Regions from separate parts of the Paenibacillus sp. y28 genome, predicted to be linked through region 1. Evidence: predicted binding sites of a transcription regulator. Region 1 holds the regulator's gene; each other region holds the start of a gene.

Region 1 (7,816 bases):
CACAGGCCCGTCCCTGCGATAAAGGGCGATAAGGCCGACAATCTAGCATTAGATAAAGGAATATATCCACCCTAGGAGGCGTTGCATTTGGCTTACACAAAACAGGATATTATGCGCATTGCCAAAGAACAAAACGTACGTTTTATTCGCCTGCAGTTCACCGATCTGCTCGGAACGATTAAAAACGTTGAAATTCCCGTCAGCCAGCTGGAGAAAGCGCTTGATAACAAAATGATGTTTGACGGCTCCTCCATTGAGGGCTATGTCCGGATCGAAGAATCCGATATGTACCTGTACCCGGATCTGGATACTTGGGTCGTATTCCCATGGGTGACAGAGGATCGCGTGGCACGTTTGATTTGTGATATTTATTTGCCGGACGGACGCCCGTTCCCTGGAGATCCGCGCGGAATTTTGAAGCGCTGTCTGAAGGAAGCGGAAGAAATGGGCTATACGGCAATGAATGTCGGCCCGGAGCCGGAGTTTTTCCTGTTCAAAACCGATGAAAAAGGAAATCCGACCAATGAGCTGAATGACCAAGGCGGGTACTTCGACCTTGCGCCGACAGACCTTGGCGAGAACTGCCGTCGTGAAATCGTGCTCACACTGGAAGAAATGGGCTTCGAGATCGAAGCATCTCACCACGAGGTTGCGCCGGGACAGCATGAAATCGATTTCAAATATGCCAATGCTTTGAAGGCGGCCGACCAAATTCAAACCTTCAAGCTGGTAGTAAAAACGGTGGCCCGCCAGCATGGCCTTCATGCAACGTTCATGCCGAAGCCGCTGTTCGGCATGAACGGCTCCGGAATGCACTGCCACATCTCACTCTTTAAAGGCAACGATAATGCGTTCTACGATGAGAAAGACCGTCTCGGCCTGAGTGCATCGGCGCGTTACTTTATGGCAGGTATTTTGAAGCATGCCCGTTCATTTGCAGCGGTAACCAACCCGACGGTCAACTCCTATAAGCGCCTTGTGCCTGGTTATGAAGCGCCTTGCTATGTAGCCTGGTCTGCCAGCAACCGCAGCCCGATGGTTCGTATTCCGGCATCCCGCGGCCTCAGCACTCGGATTGAAGTACGGAATCCGGACCCGACAGCCAATCCGTATTTGGCTCTGGCGGTTATGCTGTTCGCAGGACTTGACGGCATCAAGAATAAAATGGCTCTTCCGGCGCCAACTGACCGCAACATCTACGTTATGACGGAAGAAGAGCGCGAAGAGCAAGGCATTCCAAGCCTGCCGCTCGATCTGAAGCAGGCGCTTGACGAATTGCTGACAGACGAAGTCATCTGCGAAGCTCTGGGCGACCATGCGCTGGCTCACTTCTACGAGCTGAAGGAAATTGAATGGGATATATTCCGTACCCAAGTGCATCAATGGGAACGTGACCAATACTTGACGCTGTATTAAGACATTTCATGTCGGGAGTGTATACAAGCAGCTCCAAGCATGGATAATTGTGATGAACAAATGGAATCCCCGCTAGCTGATGGCTGGCGGGGATTCTGTTTGTTCAAGTCCGATGGTTTAGTTTACAGTCCGAAAAAATGGAAGTGTGGCAGGGGAATGCCAAGAATAGAGGAAAAAGCATAAAGCGCCCTGCCTGATAAGGCAAGGCGCGATTACTACGCGATTACCACGCCATTACTTTGAGGCGCTTCTTTCCGCAATTGACACGCATCAAGCGTTGCACCGCCTTGGCAGCAGAGCGGGTAGTGCTGGTCATTAATTATAATGAAACAACACTATCAAACAAAACTACCAAAAAATGATAGATGAACAGGTAATGCAGCACTTCCAGGTTAACGCTGCTTGCAAAACAAACGCCCGACCGGCATTTATGCTGGCGGGTGTTTGTTTATTTGTGCTTGTTTATGTGCTACATCCGGCGAAAATCGCGGAACAAGCCAATGACTTTACCTAAAATGGTGACTTGCGTCAAAAGAATCGGCTCCATTGTTGAATTTTCCGGCTGCAGACGAATGTGGTCCTTTTCCTTGTAAAACGTCTTGACGGTAGCCTCATCATCCTCATTCAGAGCAACGACGATATCCCCGTTATTGGCAGTGGCTTGCTGGCGTACGATTACCATATCGCCGTTGCGGATGCCGACCTCAATCATACTATCCCCGACAACATTCAAGACAAACACTTCTTCATCACGAGTAAAATCGGCAGGAAGCGGAAAATAATCCTCGATGTTCTCGGCGGCGGTAATTGGTTGCCCTGCAGCGACTTTCCCCAGAATCGGCACTCGAGAAACGGAGAGGGCAAAGTCACCGAATGCATCATCGTTGTTCAGCACTTCGATAGCGCGGGGCTTCGTCGGATCGCGTCGAATAAGTCCCTTCTTCTCAAGGCGGTCCAAATGTCCGTGAACGGTGGAGCTGGAGGCTAGGCCGACGGCTTCTCCGATTTCACGAACGGAGGGCGGATAGCCTTTCTCGCGTACTTCGTTCTTAATAAAATCAAGAATCGCTTGTTGACGGTTTGATATTTTACCCATAGCCATCTCCCCAAACATATGTACTATATCCAAAGTATACCACAGAACCGGAGTTCGTACAAACATAAGTTCTAATAAGTAGAAAGTGTTTTAAACGCGCCAAAAACGTGAAATAAAATGCGAAAATATGTTCGTAACTATATTGACGGAAACAAGTGTTCTTGTTAGGATATGTACAAGAGTTAATAAGAACACTTGTTTGGAGTGAGCGAAATGGAACACATAAACGCACAGCGTAATAAACATATTCTGAAGGTTATTTTCTTTATTTGCATGATAGGGCTCAGCTTTTTGTGCGGGGCGCTCGTGCAGGCGTACGGTGAAAGCGGAGAGGCGCAGTCCGATACGGTGGAGCAGGTGCAGGAAGAAGCTCCCGGCGAGGCTTCAGATACAGATAAGAACGGACACGCCACACCCCATGGACATTCAAAAGCAGTGATTGTGGCGGCGGGAGATACGCTCTGGTCGATTGCCCGGGAATACGGTCCGAAGGATGCGGATATCCGGGAAAGCGTGTATCATCTGAAGCGCATCAACAAGCTGAAGGGAAGCACAATAACTATCGGACAAACGCTTGTTCTTCCATTTTGAAACGAAAGCACAAGAAGTACGGCTTACACGGGTAGAAAACTTGACAAGCAGCGCTGCGGCATGTCAGAGTAAGAAGGTATATCTTGTGTAACGGAGGAAGCCAATGATTGATGACCAAAAGATCGCACGTATTAATGAATTGGCCCGAAAAGCCAAAACAACAGGACTTACCAAAGAAGAGCTTGCTGAGCGGGATGATTTGCGCCGCCAGTACTTGGCGGGCATCCGGCAATCGTTAAAGAATCAGCTGGACAACATTGAAATTGTTGATGATGTCAAGCCGCATTAAGACTGTGGTTAAGGATTTCTAGGGCCTTTCAGCAAAAAGGCAGCGCTTTAAGGGAAGCAATGAACGCAGTGAAAGGGGAACGGTATGTCTCGCAAGTGGGAACGAATGGTTCAAAAAAATACAAAGCAAGTCAATAAAGTGCGCGGTAAATCAGGCCAGCAGGCGATCCAAAGCGGCAAAGCTGCGGACGGGGGAATTATCCATCGGGGAAGGAGTATTCTTTACAGCGTATTGCTGTGGGGGGTCTCCTTATTCATGTTTGTAGCCTACGTCGGAACGGAACTGCAGGATGGCTGGTATTGGTTTACGGTTATCGCCTACTTTTTACTTGGTTTGTTTATCTTTTTCCTGAAACGTCCTTATTTGAAAATCGGCAAGGCGTTCCTTGCGACACGTCGATGGAACCGGGAAAAACGGATTGAAGCTTCAGAAGTAGCCAAAATTGTGCTTGCGCCAAGCTACGTTCAGATTGAACCGGCAGGAAAAGGTCAGCGCTGGGTGTTCAGCAAGCCTTTCAACCTGTTTCCTGTTCAACGCATGACGGAGGATTTGCGCGAGTTTGCAGAGCGAAATCACATTGAAGTATCGGAAGTAACAAAATAATATGACATCATGTTTATGTCCATCATGAACTGAAACAATCAAAAGGGGATTAAGCTACAATGGCAATTAAAGCAGTATTATTTGACTTGGATGACACCCTGCTGTGGGATGACCGAAGTGTAAAAGAAGCCTTTGAAGCCACTTGTCAGACGGGAAGCGCAGAAACAGGCTTAAATGCGGTTGCTTTGGAAGAGAGCGTACGTAAGGAAGCGCGCGCGCTGTATGAGTCGTACGAAACCTTTCCATTTACGAAAATGATCGGGATTAACCCGTTTGAAGGGCTGTGGGCAAATTTTGCCGAAGGGGATCAGGAGGAATTCTGGAAGCTGCGCAAGCTTGCTCCGGTGTACCGCGAAGAATCCTGGTACCGCGGTTTAAAAGCCCTCGGTACGGACAACCGCGAGCTGGCTTCGAAGCTGGCTGAGATGTTTCCGGCAGAACGCCGTAAACGCCCTTACATATACGAGGAAGAGACATTCCAAGTCCTTAACGCTTTGAAGGGAAAAGTGAAGCTGCTCCTGCTTACGAATGGTTCGCCTGATTTGCAGAAGGAAAAGCTGGCCGGCGTGCCTGAGCTTGCGCCTTACTTTGACCACATTATCATCTCCGGGGAGTTTGGCAGAGGGAAGCCGGATACGTCCATTTTTTATCATGCTATGAACCTGCTGCAAATTACTCCGGAAGAAGGCTTAATGGTAGGGGACAAGCTGACCACGGATATTCTTGGTTCTAATAGCGTTGGAATGCATTCTGTTTGGGTCAATCGTCACGGCGCACAGCGTTCGGATGAAATTGTTCCGGCATATGAAGTTAAACACTTGTCTGAGCTGTTCGGCATTATTGAGTCCTTGGCCTAAGCGTAACCGGCGGTTAGCGCCTTCAGTTCCAGGTCTGGAATGGCAAGATCAGGCCAATAGCTGTCCGATGTGGCGTCATGTAATGATGATCAAGCACCAAACGTCGGTATTTCGGTGTAGAAATCAGACGGTCTTCCGCTTGACCTTGATGACAAAAGGGCTGCTTGTTCACATGAATACGGCTTGAAACGAGCGGCTTGGCATGAGCGTGGCAGCTAGAAGCAGCCGGCAAGCACGCGTTGTGGCGCCATTGAATAAGTCTGGCGTATTCAACAAAAACCCGATCCGCTGCAAGCGGATCGGGTTTTTGTTCTTTTCCGTGCCGTGCTCGTAATTCCGAATGTTCGGCGCGCTTTTCATGACACCGGCCAGCCTGATTCAAAGCAGCGTACGTCATGTACAGCTAACTGCTGCCCAGATGACGTCAGGTGTTAGACGGCCTTACGCTTTTTGGAACGTTGGGTCTTCGAACGGGTGAGCAATCCAGCCCTCAGTTTCGATAAACAAGCGGACTGCGACGATTTTACGGTTTTCCATCAAGGTGAAGAAGTGTGCAAAGCCTTCCGGAACGGAGATAACGTCACCAGCTGTCAGCTCAACATCAAAATATCCCACTTCTTCAGAGCCTTTAATTACGAAGATGCCTTTGCCGGCAGTAATCGCACGAACTTCATCTTCCGTGTGCGTGTGCACCTGTTCGAATTTTTTAAGCAGCTCTTCCAGGTTCGGCGTGGCGTCGGACAAGGAGATGAGGTCCCATGTACGGTAACCGCGGCGCGCAGCCAGATCGCGGATTTCCGCATCAAAGGTTGATAAAATTTGCTGCTTTTCTTCGTCGGTCAGAACGAATTTCTCTTGCAATTCTGCAGGCAGCTTGCTTGGGTCCCAATGTTCATACAATACCTCGTGTTTTTGCAGGAACGCTCTTACCTCAGCTTCACCGGTGATGCGCTCATTTGTATTGCGAATGCGAATTTCAGCCATGGATAATTCCTCTCTTTCCAATCGGAAATGTATAGTATAACTAGTCTACTTTGATTATAGTGTAAAAACGGGTTGTTGTCGATTAGCATATTTAAAAATATACTTAAGCTTGCAGCGCGATTTTACAATGAAAACGAACGAATTTACTTTAGGAGAAGAACCAGTTTAATCTGGACGATTACCGGCAACAGGATGTCGATAAAGCCCCGGTAAATTCGTTATGACGTTAGAAATCACCACCAGGGGGGACAGCGCGATCGGCGTATTGCTGCTTTCATGAAATGCGTCGAGTTCTATGCGTGCAGATCCCGGTGCGCAGTGTGGCGTCGCATGTCGCATGAGGGTTGTAATCACAATAAAGATTGAAGAACAGAATAGAGCGGGGCAGCTTGAAGCATTCGCTGTTTAGAGCTGATTGGGACGGCTAATCAAAGCTGCAGCGGAAGCCTGCTTGCTTATTACAGCCGGTTTGACGAAAATCCGGATGTGGTCGACCGACCGCCGTCATGCAGCGAAACACCTCGCGCTGGGAACTGCGACGCGGTGCGGAAAGAAGCGCAAGCCGTATGATGCGACCGACAGCGAACAAAGATAGCCATCGCCCCCATCGCCCGGTTCTTTTCTGTCCAATGGAGTCGGCGGATATAGATGCCGCATATAACGGCTGTTTTTCCAATTAAAAGAAAATTTCAGGAATTCTCATACGAAAATAGGCGTTTGTCCATGCTTTACTTCACTTCGGTGAACAATTCTGTTACACTAAAATTTATCAAAATTTGCATACGGAAGCAGGGAGAAGGACGTTCATGAGCAGCAAACCACCCATTCAAGAAGAGTTGAAAAAAAGAATCCTGATTCTCGACGGCGCAATGGGCACGATGATTCAGGCCGCTGATTTGACAGAGAAAGATTTTGGCGGAGAAGAATTTGACGGCTGCAATGAATTGCTGTCCATAACTCGGCCGGATGTCATTTCCCGCATTCATGAGATGTATTTGGAAGCCGGAGCAGACATTTTGGAGACGAACACGTTTGGCGCGACTAGTGTCGTTTTGGCTGAATACGATGTACCGGAACGGGCCCGGGAGTTGAATCTGGCGTCAGCCCGCCTGGCTGTTGAAGCGGCCAAAAAATACTCGACACCGGAGAAGCCGCGCTATGTTGCAGGCGCACTTGGACCTACAACCAAAACGCTGTCGGTTACCGGGGGCGTAACCTTTGAACAGCTGGTTGAATCATATTATGAGCAAACCGTCGCTTTAATCGAGGGCGGTGTCGATGCGATTTTGCTCGAAACCTCACAGGATACCCTTAACGTTAAGGCGGGCAGCATTGGGGTTCGCCAAGCGTTTGAAGCAACGGGAGTAACACTTCCGATTATGATTTCCGGTACGATTGAGCCGATGGGAACGACACTGGCCGGTCAAACCATTGAGTCGTTCTATATATCGCTTGAGCATCTCAAGCCGATTTCGATTGGACTTAACTGTGCTACCGGGCCTGAGTTTATGCGGGACCATATCCGTACGCTGTCCGGTATTGCTTCTACAGCCGTCAGCTGCTATCCGAATGCCGGATTGCCGGATGAAAACGGAAAGTACCATGAATCACCCGATTCGCTTGCCAAGAAGCTGGCGGGCTTTGCCGAGCAGGGCTGGATCAATATCGCAGGCGGCTGCTGCGGAACGACGCCGGATCATATCCGGGCGATGGCTGAGATTATGAAGGAATACAAGCCTCGGGAGGCTAACGGTACTCACCCGCCGGCAGTGTCGGGGATTGAGACGGTTTATATTGAATCAGAGAACCGCCCGTACATGGTCGGGGAGCGGACAAACGTACTCGGTTCCCGGAAGTTTAAACGCCTTATTGCGGAGGGCAAATACGAAGAGGCGTCGGAGGTTGCCCGTGCCCAAGTGAAGGGCGGCGCGCACGTCATTGACGTGTGCTTGCAGGACCCGGACCGGGATGAAATGTCCG
Region 2 (7,816 bases), on a different contig from region 1:
CAAATACATATCCACAAAAGCGTCATAGGATTTCGAGCCGCCGGATTTCGTCACCAGCACCGTTCCTCCGACATCCGTCACCTGGGCAGTTCTCGACGATTTCGCCTCAGCCGGCCTCGGCAGGAAAACTGACAATATGCTAAATAGCAATAAAAAACATAGGATCATAGACAATGATGAACGTGTTATGTATCGCGCTTGCTTGCTAACCACTGCAAAACCCCTCTCCATTCGTTGTAGCCCTCCTTCATTTTACTTTGACCCTGTACAAATGACAATTCTTTCTTTTTGTAATAAAACACGAAAAATCACGATATTCCTCGACAAAACACACAAATTCCATATTGTGGGCCGTGTCAAATTACGCTACTATATTCCTGTGTGTAAAGGCCCGCATTTCAACCACAATAATGAGATAAAAGGTGTGTTTCTATTGAAAAAAGGTTGGTTACAAACGGTACTTATTGGTAATGCCGCCGTCATCCTGCTGAGCTTTCTTCTGTATCAGCTGGATACCCTGCAGGTGCTGCGCAATGCCCTGTTCGACTACAATACCCAATGGACGATGTCGCAGGAGCCGCATGAGGACATTGTGGTGGTCGGTATCGACGACGCCTCCCTGAAAGAAATCGGCACGTTCCCGTTTGACCGCAAGGTATACATTTCCGTCATCGATACGATGGAAAAGGCCGGCGCCAAGGTCATTGCCTTCGATATTACGTTCAGCACCGAAAGCAATCCGGCCAGCGATCAAGCACTCGCGGAAACACTTGCCAAGTACAAGAACATTATTATTCCTTCCTACGCCGTCACCGAGGACGAGTTCAACCGCAGCACGCGCGGCAGCAAAGATGACATGATTATGGCCCGCAGCCTGGAAAAGCCGATTCCGGCTATTGCCAAAGTGACGCAGACCGGCCACATCAATCGTTCCATCGACAGCGACGGGGTTATCCGCCGTACATGGCTGCAGCTCAACACGCCAGAAGGACCGATTGATTCTCTGGCCTTCAAAGCCGCCAAGATGGCCGGATACGACGTCAATCACTACTTGAATTACAGCCCGCAAAAGGAAATTTTCATCCGCTTTGACGCCAAATCCAAGGATTTTAACTACGTATCCATGGGCAAAGTACTGCGGGGCGAGGTCCCGGCCAGCTTCTTCAAGGATCGGGTTGTATTTGTGGGCTATACCGGAGCAGGCAACGACGAAGGCACGACCCCTATTGAAACCCATATGAATCTCGTGTATGCCCATGCCAATATCACATCGCAGCTGCTGAACGATAAGGCAGTGTTCCCTGCTGTGGACAAGGTCAGCCTGCTGTTGATGGCGGCTATGATGCTGCTTGTGGGCCTGGCTGCCTGGAGACTCCGATCCACATTTTCGGTCCTGCTATTTTTCGTTCTGATTCTGATTTTGTTCACCGGCCAATTTTTCATTTTCTCTGCGACAGGCCAAGTCGTTGACGTTATTTATCCAACCCTTGCGGCGCTGATTTCATTCCTCGTTAATCTTGCGATGAAAACATACTTTGAAACGAAGCAAAAAAATTACATTACCAAGCAGTTTGGCCGCTACATCTCGCCGGATCTGGTGAAAGAAATTGCCCGGCACGGACAGGAAATTCAGCTTGGGGGCATCAACCGGGATTTGTCCATCCTATTCCTTGATATCCGAGGCTTCACGCCGTTATCGGAGAAATTGACTCCGGAAGAGATTGTCGACTTCTTGAACATGATGTTTAACTTAATCACCGAGCAAACCTTGCAAAATAAAGGCACCATCGACAAATTTATCGGAGACGCCGCCATGCTGCTGTTCAACGCCCCGCTGGATGTTCCGTACCACGAGTATCGGGCCGTAAAAACCGCCTACGATATTCAGCAGGGAATGATTCAAGTACGCGAAGATATCAAAAAGAAGCATCATGTGAACATTGCAGTCGGCATCGGCGTAAACTCCGGGAATGTCGTTGTCGGGAATATCGGCTCCTATTTGCGTGTCGATTACACGGCAATCGGAGACAACGTGAACACGGCCGCCCGGATCGAGTCGAACACGGAGCCGAATCAAATTTTAGTTTCGGAAGCCACCTATGAACGAACCAAAGACTACTTCGAATACAACTATATCGGAGAAAAGCAAGTCAAAGGCAAATCCGTCCCGCTCCGTTTATACGAAGTAACGGGACACAAGCAGGCGCCTCAGGATTTGAAGCAGCCTTGAGCCAATAGGCGTCGTTTATCGCATTTCGGGACATGCTTACCAACTCTGCGGCATGTCCCGGTTCATTTTGTAAAGCTGCAAAGTATAAAGTCTGTAGCGGACTTTCACCGCCAAGTTATCGCCCATGCCGGGCGCACAACAATAAGGCCCCTTGCCGGATATATCCGCAAGGGGCCTTATATTGATTAAGGAAGTATTAGTTGAAAGGGGTGTCGGCGATTTTGATGGAATCTGTCGGGCAGCCGTCTGCAGCATCCTGCAAATCATCGTACAGATCCGCCGGAATTTCAGTTACGCCTCTGTTGCCGTCAGCTTCATAAATAACTTCGGCAAGACCTTCATCATCATAATCATAAATGTCTGGAGCCGTCGCGCCACAAGCTCCACAGGCGATACAGGTGTCTTTTTCTACCCAAGTATATTTTGCCATTGTTAGTTCCTCCCTATACTCTTCAGTCGATAGTTTGATGTTATTTCATCTAAAACTATAATATAAAACCTGTGAAAGTTCAAACCTTTCATTTCCAAAACCGATGCCAATTTAGCATGATACTTATGCCTCGGCGGAATTATTGCGAACTCGCAAGTTAGTATATCCGTTTCGTTTTATTTCAGACTGAAATGATTTTCCGGCTATTCCTGATCCAGTCCGCGCAGGCGCAGATGATCCATCTGCAGGGAAGTGCCGCGGCGTTTGTGGTTGCGAATCAGCGCAGAGGGATCATCGCCCAGCATCCCGGCCGTCAGCACGGCTTCTTCACCGAATTTGTCGCGAAGCTTGTCGACAATACGGGTCAGTTCTTCTTTGCGCGGCTGCTTCTCATAATCGAACAAATCCAGTTGAACGACAGCTGTTGTTGCGGCCTCCAGCCCCTGCAGGGTAACCCCGAGCAGCCGGGCCGGCTTGCCCTCGGGCCAGTGGCGCTCAAACAACCTGCAGGCCGCTTGATAAACCTCGTTAGCTTCATTGGTAGCAGCGACCAGGGTAACACTGCGCGTAATCGTCTTCATGCCGGGATCGCGGATTGTAATTTGAACAACACGGGCCACCAGCTGCTGCCTGCGCAATCTGCGGGTCACCTGATCAGACAAATTCAGGAACACCCGTCTGGCTTCCCCGGCATCAGTCACATCACTGGGCAGCGTCGTTGTATGTCCGATCGATTTGCTTTGTTCTTTTTCGTTCACGACCGGGGAATCGTCAATCCCGTTCGCCGCGCGGACCAGCACCGGACCGAGCACGCCGAAATGTGAAGCAAGCAGCGTCTCATTTGCTTTAGCCAGCTCGCCGACCGTATAAATATGGAGCTTCTTCAGCTTATCCGCCGTTTTGCTGCCAATGCCGTAAAGCGCAGAGCACGGCTGGTCCCAGAGAAGGACGGGAACATCCCGCTTTCGAAGCACAGTCATGCCGTTCGGCTTTTTCAGGTCGGATGCAATTTTGGCTAAAAGCTTATTTGGCGCTATTCCGATCGAGCACGGCAAATGCAGCTCGTCCCGAATGCGCCGCTGAATTTCGGCGGCAATCTCCAGCGGTGCCCCAAACTGCTTGGACCCGGTAATATCTGCGAAGCATTCATCAATGGACATCGCTTCAACAAGCGGGGTATAGCTGTATACAATTTGCATAAACTTGCGGCTGAAGGTGCGGTACAGCTCAAAATCGGGCTGCAGCAAAATCAGGTCGGGACAAAGCTTCACCGCCTGCCGGACCTGCATGCCTGTACGCACGCCGCGCGCCCTGGCCGCATAGGAGGAGGTCACAATAATGCCCCGGCGCAGCTCTACGCTGCCGGCGACCGCAATCGCCCTGCCGCGGTATTTCTCCGGCTCCACCGCTTCATGTACGGAGCAATAAAAGGCGTTCATATCAATATGGAAAATAACTCTCCCGTTTTTCGGATAATGCTCACTGGAGCTGGATCTGGTCATCACGGCTCACCCGTCGTTCCCTGAAATTTCGGCCTGTTCCGATTCTAATCGGCCTCGCCTGCCGTCAGATGCAAACACATATTCCCAGCATAGTATCCCTGCGCGGGCAGGTCAAGCAATAAACCGCCGGAACATCAGCGCTTTTTTATTCAGCAAAAATACAAGGGGATTTGTGATTTTTCCTATCAACATTCGGCCAAGAAGTGGTATAATAGAACGTAATGCTTTTTTGTGATGGAGACAGGAGGACAACACTATGTCAGATGTGGTCAAAATTTTCGACACAACCCTCAGGGACGGTACCCAGGGCGAAGGCATTAGCCTCTCCGTGGAAGACAAGCTCAAAATCGCCCAGAAGCTCGACGCCCTGGGAGTTCATTATATTGAAGGCGGCTGGCCGGGCAGCAACAACAAGGATATTGAATTTTTCAAGCGGATTCGGGAATTGAACCTGAGCCATGCCAAAATTACCGCCTTCGGCAGTACGCGCCGCAAAAACACACGGCCCGAAAACGACGATAACCTGAACCGTATTATCGAGACGGGCGTCAGTGTTGCGACGATTTTTGGGAAATCATGGGATTTCCATGTACACACCGCCATCCAGACTACACTGGAAGAAAACCTGCAAATGATTTACGACTCCGTCAGCTATTTGCGCAGCAAGGGTCTGGAAGTCATTTATGACGGAGAGCATTTCTTCGACGGCTACAAAAACAACCCGGAATACGCCCTGGATACGATCCGCAAAGCCGAAGAAGCCGGCGCCAACTGGATTGTGCTCTGTGATACAAACGGCGGCTCCCTGCCGGGTGAAATCAGCGATATCGTCACCGCTGTCCGCAAAGCAGTACAGGTTCCGGTCGGCATTCATGCCCACAATGACTGTGAGCTGGGGGTTGCGAACAGCCTTGCAGCGGTACAAGCTGGCGCCCGCCAGGTGCAAGGTACCATTAACGGTTTCGGCGAACGCTGCGGCAACGCCAATCTGTCTTCCATCATCCCTAACCTGCAGCTTAAGCTCGGCTTCCGCTGTATTAGCGACGAACAGCTGCAATCCTTGACCAGCGTTTCCCGCTACGTCAACGAAATCGCCAACGTTCACATGCCTGTCAACCAGCCATACGTCGGCACAGCGGCTTTTGCGCACAAGGGAGGCATCCACGTCTCCGCCATTTTGAAGCATCCCAAAACCTACGAGCACATCACACCGGAGCTGGTCGGCAACAAGCAGCGTGTTCTAGTTTCCGAGCTGGCGGGTCAAAGCAACCTCGTATTCAAGGCTCAGGAGCTTCAGCTTGATTTCAATCAGGACAACGCCAAGACGAAGGAAGTCATCCAGCGCATTAAGGACCTGGAGCATCAAGGCTATCAGTTCGAAGGCGCCGATGCGTCTCTGGAGCTTTTGCTGCGGGATGCTTACGGCACACTGGAAGAGAAGTTTGTGCTGGAATCCTTCAAGATGATTATCGGCAAATCCGCCGGCGAAGAAAGCGTCTCTTCCGAAGCAATTGTCAAATTAAACGTGAAGGGCGAATCCGTGTATATGGCAGCGGAAGGCAACGGGCCGGTCAATGCCCTGGACAACGCGCTTCGCAAGGCACTGGTGCAATTTTATCCCGATATTAAAAATATGCACTTGGCAGACTATAAGGTGCGTGTCATCGATGAAAAGGATGCAACCGCCGCCAAGGTTCGCGTCCTGATCGAATCGACGGATTACAGCAACAGCTGGAGCACAGTCGGTGTCTCCACCAACGTCATTGAAGCCAGCTGGCAGGCCCTCATCGACAGCATCCGGTATGCGCTGATCGGCAAGCAAAGCGTTACCCTTCAAGCAGACGGCGCTTCCGAGGACGACAAGGTCCGGATTATGAATCATTAATTGTTAAAAATAAATGCTGAAGAATACAGCACAAAGCCGGCAGCCCCGCCCTTCGCGGTTCTGCCGGCTTTTTCTGTCGGATTATATAATTTCGAACGGGTTTTTCAAGTAAAGCCGTGGCAATACTTGCGGCAATCAACAGGGAAACGTCGGGGCCGCCATCGAAACGGCCCGCACCGCGAGCAGCTTTCAGCACTCGGTTCCTGTAACAGCCGGTCAACATTTCCCGTTGCTCCAGCCCTCATTTTTCAAACAGGCTTTGCCCATCGGCTTTCCGCTCCAGCCTTATTCCAGCAGCAGCTTTACCCGCTTCTCCAGGTCTTCCGGTTTAATGTAATTAAAAGCATCCCGGATCGTGCCATTCTTATCAATCAGGAACGTTGTCGGAATCCCGCGGATACGGTACAGCCTGGTCGCCTCTTCCTTCTTGTCCAACAGCACCGGAAATTTGAATTGATAGGTAGCGACAAATTTGTTGACGTCGTCTATTTTGTCATTGGCTGTGACATTAACCGCATAGACATCAAGCCGGTCTTGGTATTTGTCCCCCAGCGCTTTAAGATAAGGCGCCTCTTCTTCACAAGGCCCGCACCACGAAGCCCAGAAATTCAAAAGCAGCGGTTTGCTCCGTGCTCCGCCGACATGATATTGCCCTCCATCAAGCCCTTGCAGTGAAAAGGCAGGAGCGGCCGAGTTAATTTTGGCCGATGTAATGGCGGTGAATTCATCTCCCTCGCTGTACGCAGCCAAGGTCGGCGCGGCCGGTTCCTTTTTCTCATCAAAGAGCATAAACGCAAAAATAAGCCCCACAATCAGAAAAGGAAACAAGCCCCAAGTCGTAAACCGGTTATTCATTGTATCGGCACCTCAGTAAGTATGTATTGTCAAGCCGGCAATCGCCGCTCTTTGCTAGTATGCACCAGTTCCGCCCGTCCCATAAGCAAGCAATATTAATTGAATTTCGGGGACACACTACAGCTATCTAACGCAAAGGGAGAGTCGTATGCAAACAACGAAGCGCAGAAAGCTGATGGTTTCCTTTGAAAGCGACATGAGTGACGCCGGTTCGGACGCAGCAGCACAAGGCTCGGAAGCCTCTTCGGCAAAAGGAAGCGTTCTGGTGTTTATCGCCCTTGCCAGCATCCCGCTTGTGCTTGTGCTCGGCAATTCCATGCTTGTTCCGGTTTTGCCGCAAATGCAGGAAAAGCTCGGGATTACCCAATTTCAAAGCAGTCTGCTTATTACCCTGTTCTCCGTTACGGCAGGTGTCTTCATCCCGGTTATCGGGTATTTATCCGACCGATTTTCCCGCAAAGCCATCATTATTCCGGCCCTGATTGTATACGGCGCAGCCGGCATTCTGGCCGGGTTCGGCGCAATTTGGAGCTCTTATTCCACCATTATTATCGCTCGTGCGATTCAAGGACTCGGCGCGGCCGGTACAGCTCCTATTGCAATGGCTCTTGTCGGAGATTTGTTCAAGGCGGGCACGGAAAGCAAAGCGCTCGGTCTGATGGAAGCTTCGAACGGCACAGGAAAAGTCGTCAGCCCGATTATCGGCTCCTTGCTGGCGCTCTGGGCCTGGTTTGCCGCTTTTTTTGCTTTTCCGGTCTTCTGTGCGGTTGCGCTCGCCGCAGTTATCTTTATTATCAAGGAACCGAGCAAAGAAAACAAGCCGATGAAGCTGGGCGATTATGTGAAAACGGTCAGTACGATTCTAAAGGAAAAAGCGCGCTGGCTTATCACCGCCTTTTGTGCAGGCTCTTTGG
Region 3 (7,816 bases), on a different contig from region 1:
GATTGACTACTACAAAGGCGGCAAGCTGGGCTGGCCGCTGCCCGGACATTATACCATCACATCGGGATTCGGCAATCGTACCGACCCGTTCACGAAAGCAAACGCTTATCACTCCGGGATAGATATCGGGGCGCCTCAAGGCACCGCGATTATTGCGGCGGAGAGCGGAGTTGTCATCAATGCCGGCTTCAACAATGGCGGATATGGAAACCTGGTCGTTATTGATCACGGCAGCGGGCTTACATCATGGTACGGTCATATTCGTCAAGGCGGTATTTTGGTGAAGGAAGGCCAGACCGTCAAGAAAGGCGACAAAATCGCCGAAGTCGGGATGACCGGGCGGGCAACCGGGAACCATCTGCACTTTGAGGTCCGCCAGAACGGCAATCGTACCGATCCGATGCCTTTTGTAAAATAAGCGTTGCAGGCGTCTTCCTTCGTAAAAAATATAGAAAACAGCCGGTTTGGGAAGAAAATGGAATGAATCCGTACAAGCCTGTCATATACTAGATGGGAACGGATGAGGATGGAAGTAGCCGAAGGTGGGATTAGGATAACATGCAGGATCGTGGCCGCAAAATTGTTCTATGGGTCGCCGTCATTTTGGTCTCGATGTTTGCCAGCAGTTTGCTGACTCTAACGCTCGTAGGGCCGCTTAGTTTCGCTTCTAAGGGCGGCGGAGTAACCGCAGGAATGGCAAACAAAGATTTGCAGAAGCTGGAGACGACCTACAATTTAATCCAGAGCAAGTATGTGCAGCAGGTTGACAGCGAGAAGATCATTAACGGTGCTGTTAACGGGATGCTGTCGGCACTGGAAGACCCTTTCTCCGTGTACATGGACCAAAAGGAAGCCCAAATGTTTGAGGAGACGCTCGAATCCTCTTTCCAGGGCATTGGCGCGGAGGTATCGCTTGAAGAAGGCAAAGTAACCATTGTATCTCCGATTAAGGGATCGCCTGCGGAAAAAGCCGGTATCATCGCAGGGGATGTTATTCTCTCGGTCAACGGGGAGAAGCTGGACGGACTGAAGCTGAATGAGGCCGTCGCCAAAATTCGCGGGGCGAAGGGCACGCAGGCCAAGCTGGAAGTGCTGCGATCGGGCTCCGGCGAGCCGGTGCAAATTATTGTCGTGCGTGACGACATTCCAATCGAGACGGTGTCCTCCGAGATGCTGGAGGGCAATATCGGGAAGATTGATGTCAGCCAATTCGTCCAGTTTACGGCCAAACGGTTCAAGGAAGAGCTGAAAGCCTTGGAAGCTAAAGGAATGAAAGGGCTCATTATTGACGTGCGCAACGATCCGGGCGGCTTGCTGCCTGCAGTAGTGGAAATCGCCGAGCCGTTTGTAGCGAGCGGAAAGCCAATTCTGCAAATCGAGGATCGGGATGGCAACAAAAAGCCGGAGCTGTCCAAAGGGACCGGCAAAACATATCCGATTGTCGTACTGATTAATGGCGGAAGCGCCAGCGCTTCGGAGATACTGGCCGGTGCGCTGAAGGAATCGGCGGGCGCCACGCTGGTCGGCCAAACGAGCTATGGGAAGGGCACCGTTCAGGTGACGTTCGAGAAGGAAATGGGCGACGGCAGCAACATCAAGATGACCGTGTACAAATGGCTGACGCCAAATGGGAACTGGATCCACAAAAAAGGGATCGCGCCTGATGTGGAGGTCGAGCAGCCTTCGATGTTCAAGGCTGTGCCGATGACGAAAAAAACGACCCTCAAGCTGGACATGACCGGCGACGATGTCAAGAATCTGCAGGTTATGCTGGATGGGCTTGGACTCAAGCCCGGCCGTACGGACGGTTATTTCAACGATAAAACCGAGCTGGCGGTCAAAGCCTTCCAGCGGCTGAACAATTTGCCAATGAACGGGGAAGTCGACGCACAGACAGCGCAAAAAATCGAGGAAGCGGTGTATAAGGAAATCCGCAATCCGAAGAACGACCTGCAGCTGAAGGAAGCCTTGAAGGTAGTGCAAGGCTTGGTGAAATAATCAGGACGGTCCCGGCCGGAAAAAGCTGAATACGGCAGGATTACAAGGCGGTACTGTCGAATACGTAAAGAAGGCTGATTTATCCGCCTTCTTTTTTTCTTGGTTAAATGAGGGTGTCATCCTTCATAGGATATGATGCCGACGCGGGGTGATCGAAAACGATATGGATTTGGCTCTGGATTTGTTATGGCGCGTGCTCTTTGCGTTCTTTCAGCTGCTGACGCAGCCGTTTTATTATATCGGGTTGCTGCTGATTATCCTGAAATACAGGCGGCAAATTTTCTTTGAACGGAAGCTGTTCGCCACCAAGCTTCACTCTTTGGTGGCCGAAACGTGGCGAACCATTTTGTGGGGCGCCTTGGCTGGCGTGGCGGTATCGCTTCCAATGGCGTACCTCGGGGCTGTCTTGCAGCCGGAGGCCGTGCTGCTGCTCTGGGGAGCTGCCATCGTGCTGGTGCTTTTGAAAATCCGGTTTCTCTGTATGGCTTATGCGGCCGGTCTGCTTGGTGTTCTCCATGCTTTGGTAGGCTTATTGCCGCAGTGGGCGGCCTCTCCCTCCTGGCTCTGGTTGACCGGGCCGCTGGAGAGGCTGCACGTTCCGTCTTTGCTGGCGCTGGCGGCGCTGCTGCACTTGGCAGAGGCGCTATTGGTTCGTTTGCAGGGGGCAAAGACGGCCAGTCCGCTGTTTTTCTCCGGGAAACGGGGGAAAATTGTCGGCGGATATACACTGCAGGGCTGGTGGCCGGTTCCGTTGTTTTTGCTGGTGCCCCTGCCGGGGGCTGTATCTTCGCTCCCCTGGGAGCCGTTGTTCGGGTCCGGCTTATGGTCACAGGGCTGGGCATTCGTTGCTTTCCCGGTTGTCATCGGCTTTGCGGAGCGGACGGTTACCCGTCTGCCGCAAATCAAAGCCCGAAAAAGTGCCCGGCTGCTGTTCGTGTACGGTATGATTGTGCTTGGCTTATCGGGTCTGGTGCAGGTCCAGCCGTTATTTACGATAGGAGCGTCCTTGCTGACCGTGCTGCTGCATGAGCTGATGATTGCCTACAGCAAGTGGGAGGAGCGAGAGCAGAGCCCGCTCTTTGTGCATGACGCCCGGGGTCTCAAAATATTGGCTGTGCTGCCCGGCAGCCCGGCGGAGGAGATGGGGCTCCTGGCCGGGGAAATTATCGAGAAGGCCAATGGGCACAGAGTCCGGCGAAAAGAGGATCTTCATTTGGCTCTGCAGCAAAATTCGGCATTCAGCAAGCTGGAGGTGCTTAATTTGGCCGGCCATACCAAGTTTGTCCAGCGGGCGGTTTATGCCGGCGAGCATCATCAGCTGGGTATTCTGCTGGCTCCGGATGAGCAGGTGCCGTTTTATGCCGAATTTGAGGAGCCTAGTGTCTTCGCCTTCCTGAAAAAAAGACTTTCCGGGTTGAAGCGAAATTCCAAATCGATGTAAAGGCTTTTGCGGTCCATTGAAAAAGAGGGCTTCGTCTTGGAAACCAAGACGAAGCCCTTGTTTGCGGATGTCCGGCTTATGGGGAGCTGCGCAGGACGACGATCTCCACCCGCCGGTTTTTGGTGCGGTTCTCTTCCGTATCGTTCGGGGCGACTGGCCGGGTATCGGCGTAGCCGGTAAAAATAAATTGGCTGGAATCCAGCTTGGCGGTTTCGACAAAGTATCGCAGCACGGAAAGGGAGCGGGCTCCGGAAAGTCCCCAGTTGTCCTTGTAAAGCGCGCCCGTAGCCAGTGGCAGGTTGTCGGTATGGCCTTCGATGCTTATTTTGCTGTCAAGCTTCGGAACAAGCGCCGCGAGCTGCTCAAGAATAGGGGATGCCGCCGGCTTCAAGTCGGCTTTGCCGAGATCGAAGAGAAACAAGTCCTTCAGGGTAATGGAAATGCCTTTCTCCGTATCCCGGACGGATACCTCGGCTTCCAGATGGTTCTCCGAGATATAGTCGTTTATGATTTTTAATGCATCCTGAAGCTTCTGCTCCTGCGCCTCGCGAGCCTCTTGCTCTGCACGCTCCTTGTCCGCAGCCTCCTGGTCCGTCTTTGGAGACGGATTCATGCTGCCATTAAGCCCTGACCCGGCCTCCAGAAGGCTGTCATTTTTGTTAAATTGGAATTGCAGCGATTGGGCCAAGGAATCATATTGATTTGCATCGATCTTGCTGACGGAATAGAGGATGACGAAAAAAATGAGCAGCAGCGTAATCAGGTCTGCATACGTAATAAGCCACCGTTCATGGTTGGGGCCGTGATCTGTTGTTCTACGCCGCCTCGCCATCGTCGGTTCCTTTCTCCTGCTTGGCCGGGCCTGTCAGTTCTCCGGGAAGGAAGGAGGTTAATTTCATCCGGATGAGCTGCGGGTTTTCCCCGGCTTGAAGAGCCAGTATACCTTCCAGCATCATTTCCATTTCAATCGTCTGTTCTTCGCTGCGCTGCTTGATTTTGGCGGCAATCGGCAAGTAAATGATATTCGCGCTGGCCACACCGTATAATGTAGCGGTAAAGGCCGTAGCGATTGAACCAGCCAAGGAAGCCGGATCAGCGAGGTTGCTGAGCACGTGCACCAGCCCCATCACGGTTCCGATAATCCCCATTGTAGGGGCATAGCCGCCGGCGGATTCGAATATTTTGGCCAGGTTGCTGTAGTTTTTTTCTACTGCATCCATGTCGAGCTCCAAAATTTGTTTAGTCAGCTCGGGATCGGTGCCGTCTACAATCATCGTGAGCCCTTTACGCAAAAAAGGGTCCTCGTGCTCCATGGCCCGGCTTTCCAGCGAAAGAACGCCTGCCCGGCGCGCGGTTGTCGCCATATCTACAATTTCTTGGATGATTTTGTCCGGGTCGCGCTGCTTTTCACGAAATGCAATGGATAATGCTTTGGGGAGTTGACGCAGCTGTTTTTTGGGAAAACTGACAATAACAGCACCGATCGTGCCTCCAAATACGATGAGGGCGGCGGTCCCGACAAGAAGTCCGTTAATATGCCCCCCTTCGAGCAAATAGCCGCCAACTAAGGCGGTAAGCCCGATAATAATGCCAATCCAGGTGGTGATATCCAAGAAATATTCACTCCATCCTATATAGTGGAACTAAAAAAAAACGGCTTCGGGCGAAATCTTCATTTGCAACGTATTGACAAAAAAGGTATAATATCAAGGGGAACAAGCATTCGCACAGATGAACAGGTTATCATGACTTATATCGGAATTTAACGCCATAATTATTATAAATTTTGTAGAACTTAAGTCAATGGTCATACATTATCCCGAACGATAGGTGGGAATTTATGAGTGAGCATGAAAAGAGCGACATTGTAGTAAGCAGTAAAGGCTTTGAGCTCGTTTCCGAGTTCGCGCCCCAGGGTGACCAGCCGAAGGCTATTGATGAGCTGACGGCGGGCATCGCAGCCGGGAAGAAGCATCAAACCCTGCTTGGTGCGACAGGGACGGGGAAAACATTTACGATCGCCCAAACGATCGCCCGCTTAAACCGGCCGACATTGGTCATTGCTCATAACAAGACGCTCGCGGCTCAGCTCTGCAGCGAGTTCCAGGAGTTTTTCCCAAATAATGCGGTGTCGTACTTTGTCAGCTACTATGATTACTACCAGCCGGAAGCGTACATTGCTTCATCGGACACCTATATAGAGAAAGATTCCAGCATTAACGATGAGATTGATAAGCTGCGCCACTCGGCCACCAGCTCGTTATTTGAACGGCGGGACGTTATTATCGTTGCTTCCGTCTCCTGTATTTACGGTCTCGGTTCTCCGTCGGAGTACCGGGATTTAGTGCTGTCTTTGCGCACTGGAATGGAAAAGCCTCGCAACGAGATTTTGCACAAGCTGGTGGACATTCAGTACCAGCGCAACGACATCAATTTCATCCGCGGTACGTTCCGTGTGCGGGGCGATGTTATCGAAATTTTCCCGGCCTCCCACGGAGAACAAGCCATTCGGGTGGAGCTGTTCGGGGATGAGATTGAGCGGATTACCGAGATTGATGTTCTGACAGGCGAGATTTTGGGTGAACGTGATCATGTATCCATCTTCCCTGCGTCCCACTTTGTAACCCACCAGGACAGAATGAAGCTGGCGGTGGTGAACATCGAGAAGGAATTGGAGGAACGCCTTGCGGAGCTGCGAGAGAACGGCAAGCTGCTGGAGGCGCAGCGGCTGGAGCAGCGTACCCGGTATGACATTGAGATGATGCTGGAGGTCGGCTTCTGCTCCGGGATCGAGAACTATTCCGGACCGCTGACATTCCGCGAGCGAGGAGCGACGCCGTATACGCTGTTTGATTATTTTCCGGACGACATGCTGATTGTTATTGATGAGTCCCACGTGACGCTGCCTCAAATAAGGGCGATGTACAACGGGGACCGGGCGCGCAAGGAAGTGCTCGTTGAACATGGCTTCCGGCTTCCATCGGCGCTGGACAACCGACCGCTCCGATTCGAGGAATTCGAGCAGAAGGCGACCCAAATGATATACGTCTCGGCCACTCCGGGACCATATGAGCTGGAGCATTGCCCAGACATGGTACAGCAGATTATACGACCGACCGGACTTGTTGATCCGATTATTGAGGTGCGTCCGACAAAAGGTCAAATCGATGATCTGATAGGCGAAATTAATGAGCGGGTGGCGAAGGACGAACGGGTGCTCGTTACCACCTTGACCAAAAAAATGGCCGAGGATTTAACCGATTATTTGAAGGACGTCGGAATTAAGGTCCGTTATATGCATTCCGAGATTAAGACACTGGAGCGGATGCAGATTTTGCGGGATTTGCGGCTTGGCACATTCCACGTCCTGGTCGGCATCAACCTGCTGAGGGAAGGACTTGATTTGCCCGAGGTTTCGCTGGTCGCTATTCTGGATGCGGATAAGGAAGGGTTTCTGCGTGCAGAGCGTTCTCTTATTCAGACGATCGGCCGGGCGGCTCGTAATGCTGACGGACGTGTTATCATGTACGGGGATAAAATAACCGACTCAATGGACAAGGCGATTCGTGAAACCGAACGGCGCCGGACGATACAGCTTGCGCATAATGAAAAGCACGGGATTACGCCGCAGACGATTCGCAAAAAAGTGCGGGATGTCATCGAAGCGACGAAGGTAGCGGAACAGAAGTCCGACTACCTGACCGATCTGAAGGGCTCGAAGATGTCGAGGAAGGACCGCAAGTCGGTTATCGAACGGTTGGAAGCGGAAATGAAGGAAGCGGCGAAAAATTTGCAGTTCGAGCGGGCTGCCGAGCTGCGTGACGCATTGCTGGAGCTGAAAGCGCAGGATTAATGTAGAGAGGGTGAATGGAACGTGGCTAAAGATCATATCGTGGTTAAGGGCGCACGAGCCCACAATTTAAAAAATATCGATATCAGCATTCCCCGCGATAAATTTGTCGTGCTGACAGGGCTTAGCGGCTCCGGGAAATCGTCGCTCGCCTTCGATACGATTTATGCCGAGGGGCAGCGTCGTTATGTAGAATCGTTGTCCGCCTACGCCCGTCAGTTCCTGGGGCAAATGGACAAACCCGATGTGGATTCGATTGAAGGGCTGTCACCGGCCATTTCCATTGACCAAAAGACGACAAGCCGAAATCCCCGTTCCACGGTGGGCACCGTAACGGAGATTTATGATTACCTCCGTCTGCTGTTTGCCCGTATCGGCAAGCCTCACTGTCCCGAGCATGGGATTGAGATTACGTCTCAAACGGTGGAGCAGATGGTAGACCGAATTATGGAGTACCCCGAGAGAACGAAGCTGCAAATCCTGGCACCGATTGTGTCCGGCCGCAAAGGGGAGTATTCCAAGCTGTT

Evidence for each region. The regulator LexA, encoded in region 1, represses DNA repair genes until DNA is damaged. The targets are predictions, from matches to a motif close to CGAACATATGTTCG.
Region 2: WBG83_RS17245 (DNA polymerase IV) is a predicted target of LexA. The motif match lies at 4,234-4,247, and genes of this name have one in related genera.
Region 3: uvrB (excinuclease ABC subunit UvrB) is a predicted target of LexA. The motif match lies at 5,152-5,165, and genes of this name have one in related genera.

The regions. Positions count from the first base shown of each region.
Region 1 covers NZ_JBBBNV010000001.1:314,835-322,650, reverse strand. Annotated here, with positions in the region: gene glnA (type I glutamate--ammonia ligase) at 88-1,416, shown strand; gene lexA (transcriptional repressor LexA) at 1,886-2,512, opposite strand; gene WBG83_RS01375 (LysM peptidoglycan-binding domain-containing protein) at 2,726-3,103, shown strand; gene WBG83_RS01370 (DUF896 domain-containing protein) at 3,207-3,392, shown strand; gene WBG83_RS01365 (hypothetical protein) at 3,477-3,995, shown strand; gene WBG83_RS01360 (HAD family hydrolase) at 4,055-4,852, shown strand; gene WBG83_RS01355 (hypothetical protein) at 4,875-5,249, opposite strand; gene WBG83_RS01350 (1,2-dihydroxy-3-keto-5-methylthiopentene dioxygenase) at 5,294-5,836, opposite strand; gene metH (methionine synthase) at 6,643-7,816, shown strand, end outside.
Region 2 covers NZ_JBBBNV010000024.1:19,680-27,495, forward strand. Annotated here, with positions in the region: gene WBG83_RS17230 (FecR family protein) at 1-81, opposite strand, end outside; gene WBG83_RS17235 (CHASE2 domain-containing protein) at 434-2,230, shown strand; gene WBG83_RS17240 (ferredoxin) at 2,427-2,660, opposite strand; gene WBG83_RS17245 (DNA polymerase IV) at 2,864-4,162, opposite strand; gene cimA (citramalate synthase) at 4,419-6,047, shown strand; gene WBG83_RS17255 (TlpA family protein disulfide reductase) at 6,333-6,902, opposite strand; gene WBG83_RS17260 (MFS transporter) at 7,051-7,816, shown strand, end outside.
Region 3 covers NZ_JBBBNV010000007.1:34,236-42,051, reverse strand. Annotated here, with positions in the region: gene WBG83_RS07990 (murein hydrolase activator EnvC family protein) at 1-418, shown strand, start outside; gene WBG83_RS07985 (S41 family peptidase) at 559-1,998, shown strand; gene WBG83_RS07980 (PDZ domain-containing protein) at 2,147-3,439, shown strand; gene WBG83_RS07975 (flagellar motor protein MotB) at 3,516-4,271, opposite strand; gene WBG83_RS07970 (flagellar motor protein) at 4,255-5,052, opposite strand; gene uvrB (excinuclease ABC subunit UvrB) at 5,280-7,292, shown strand; gene uvrA (excinuclease ABC subunit UvrA) at 7,314-7,816, shown strand, end outside.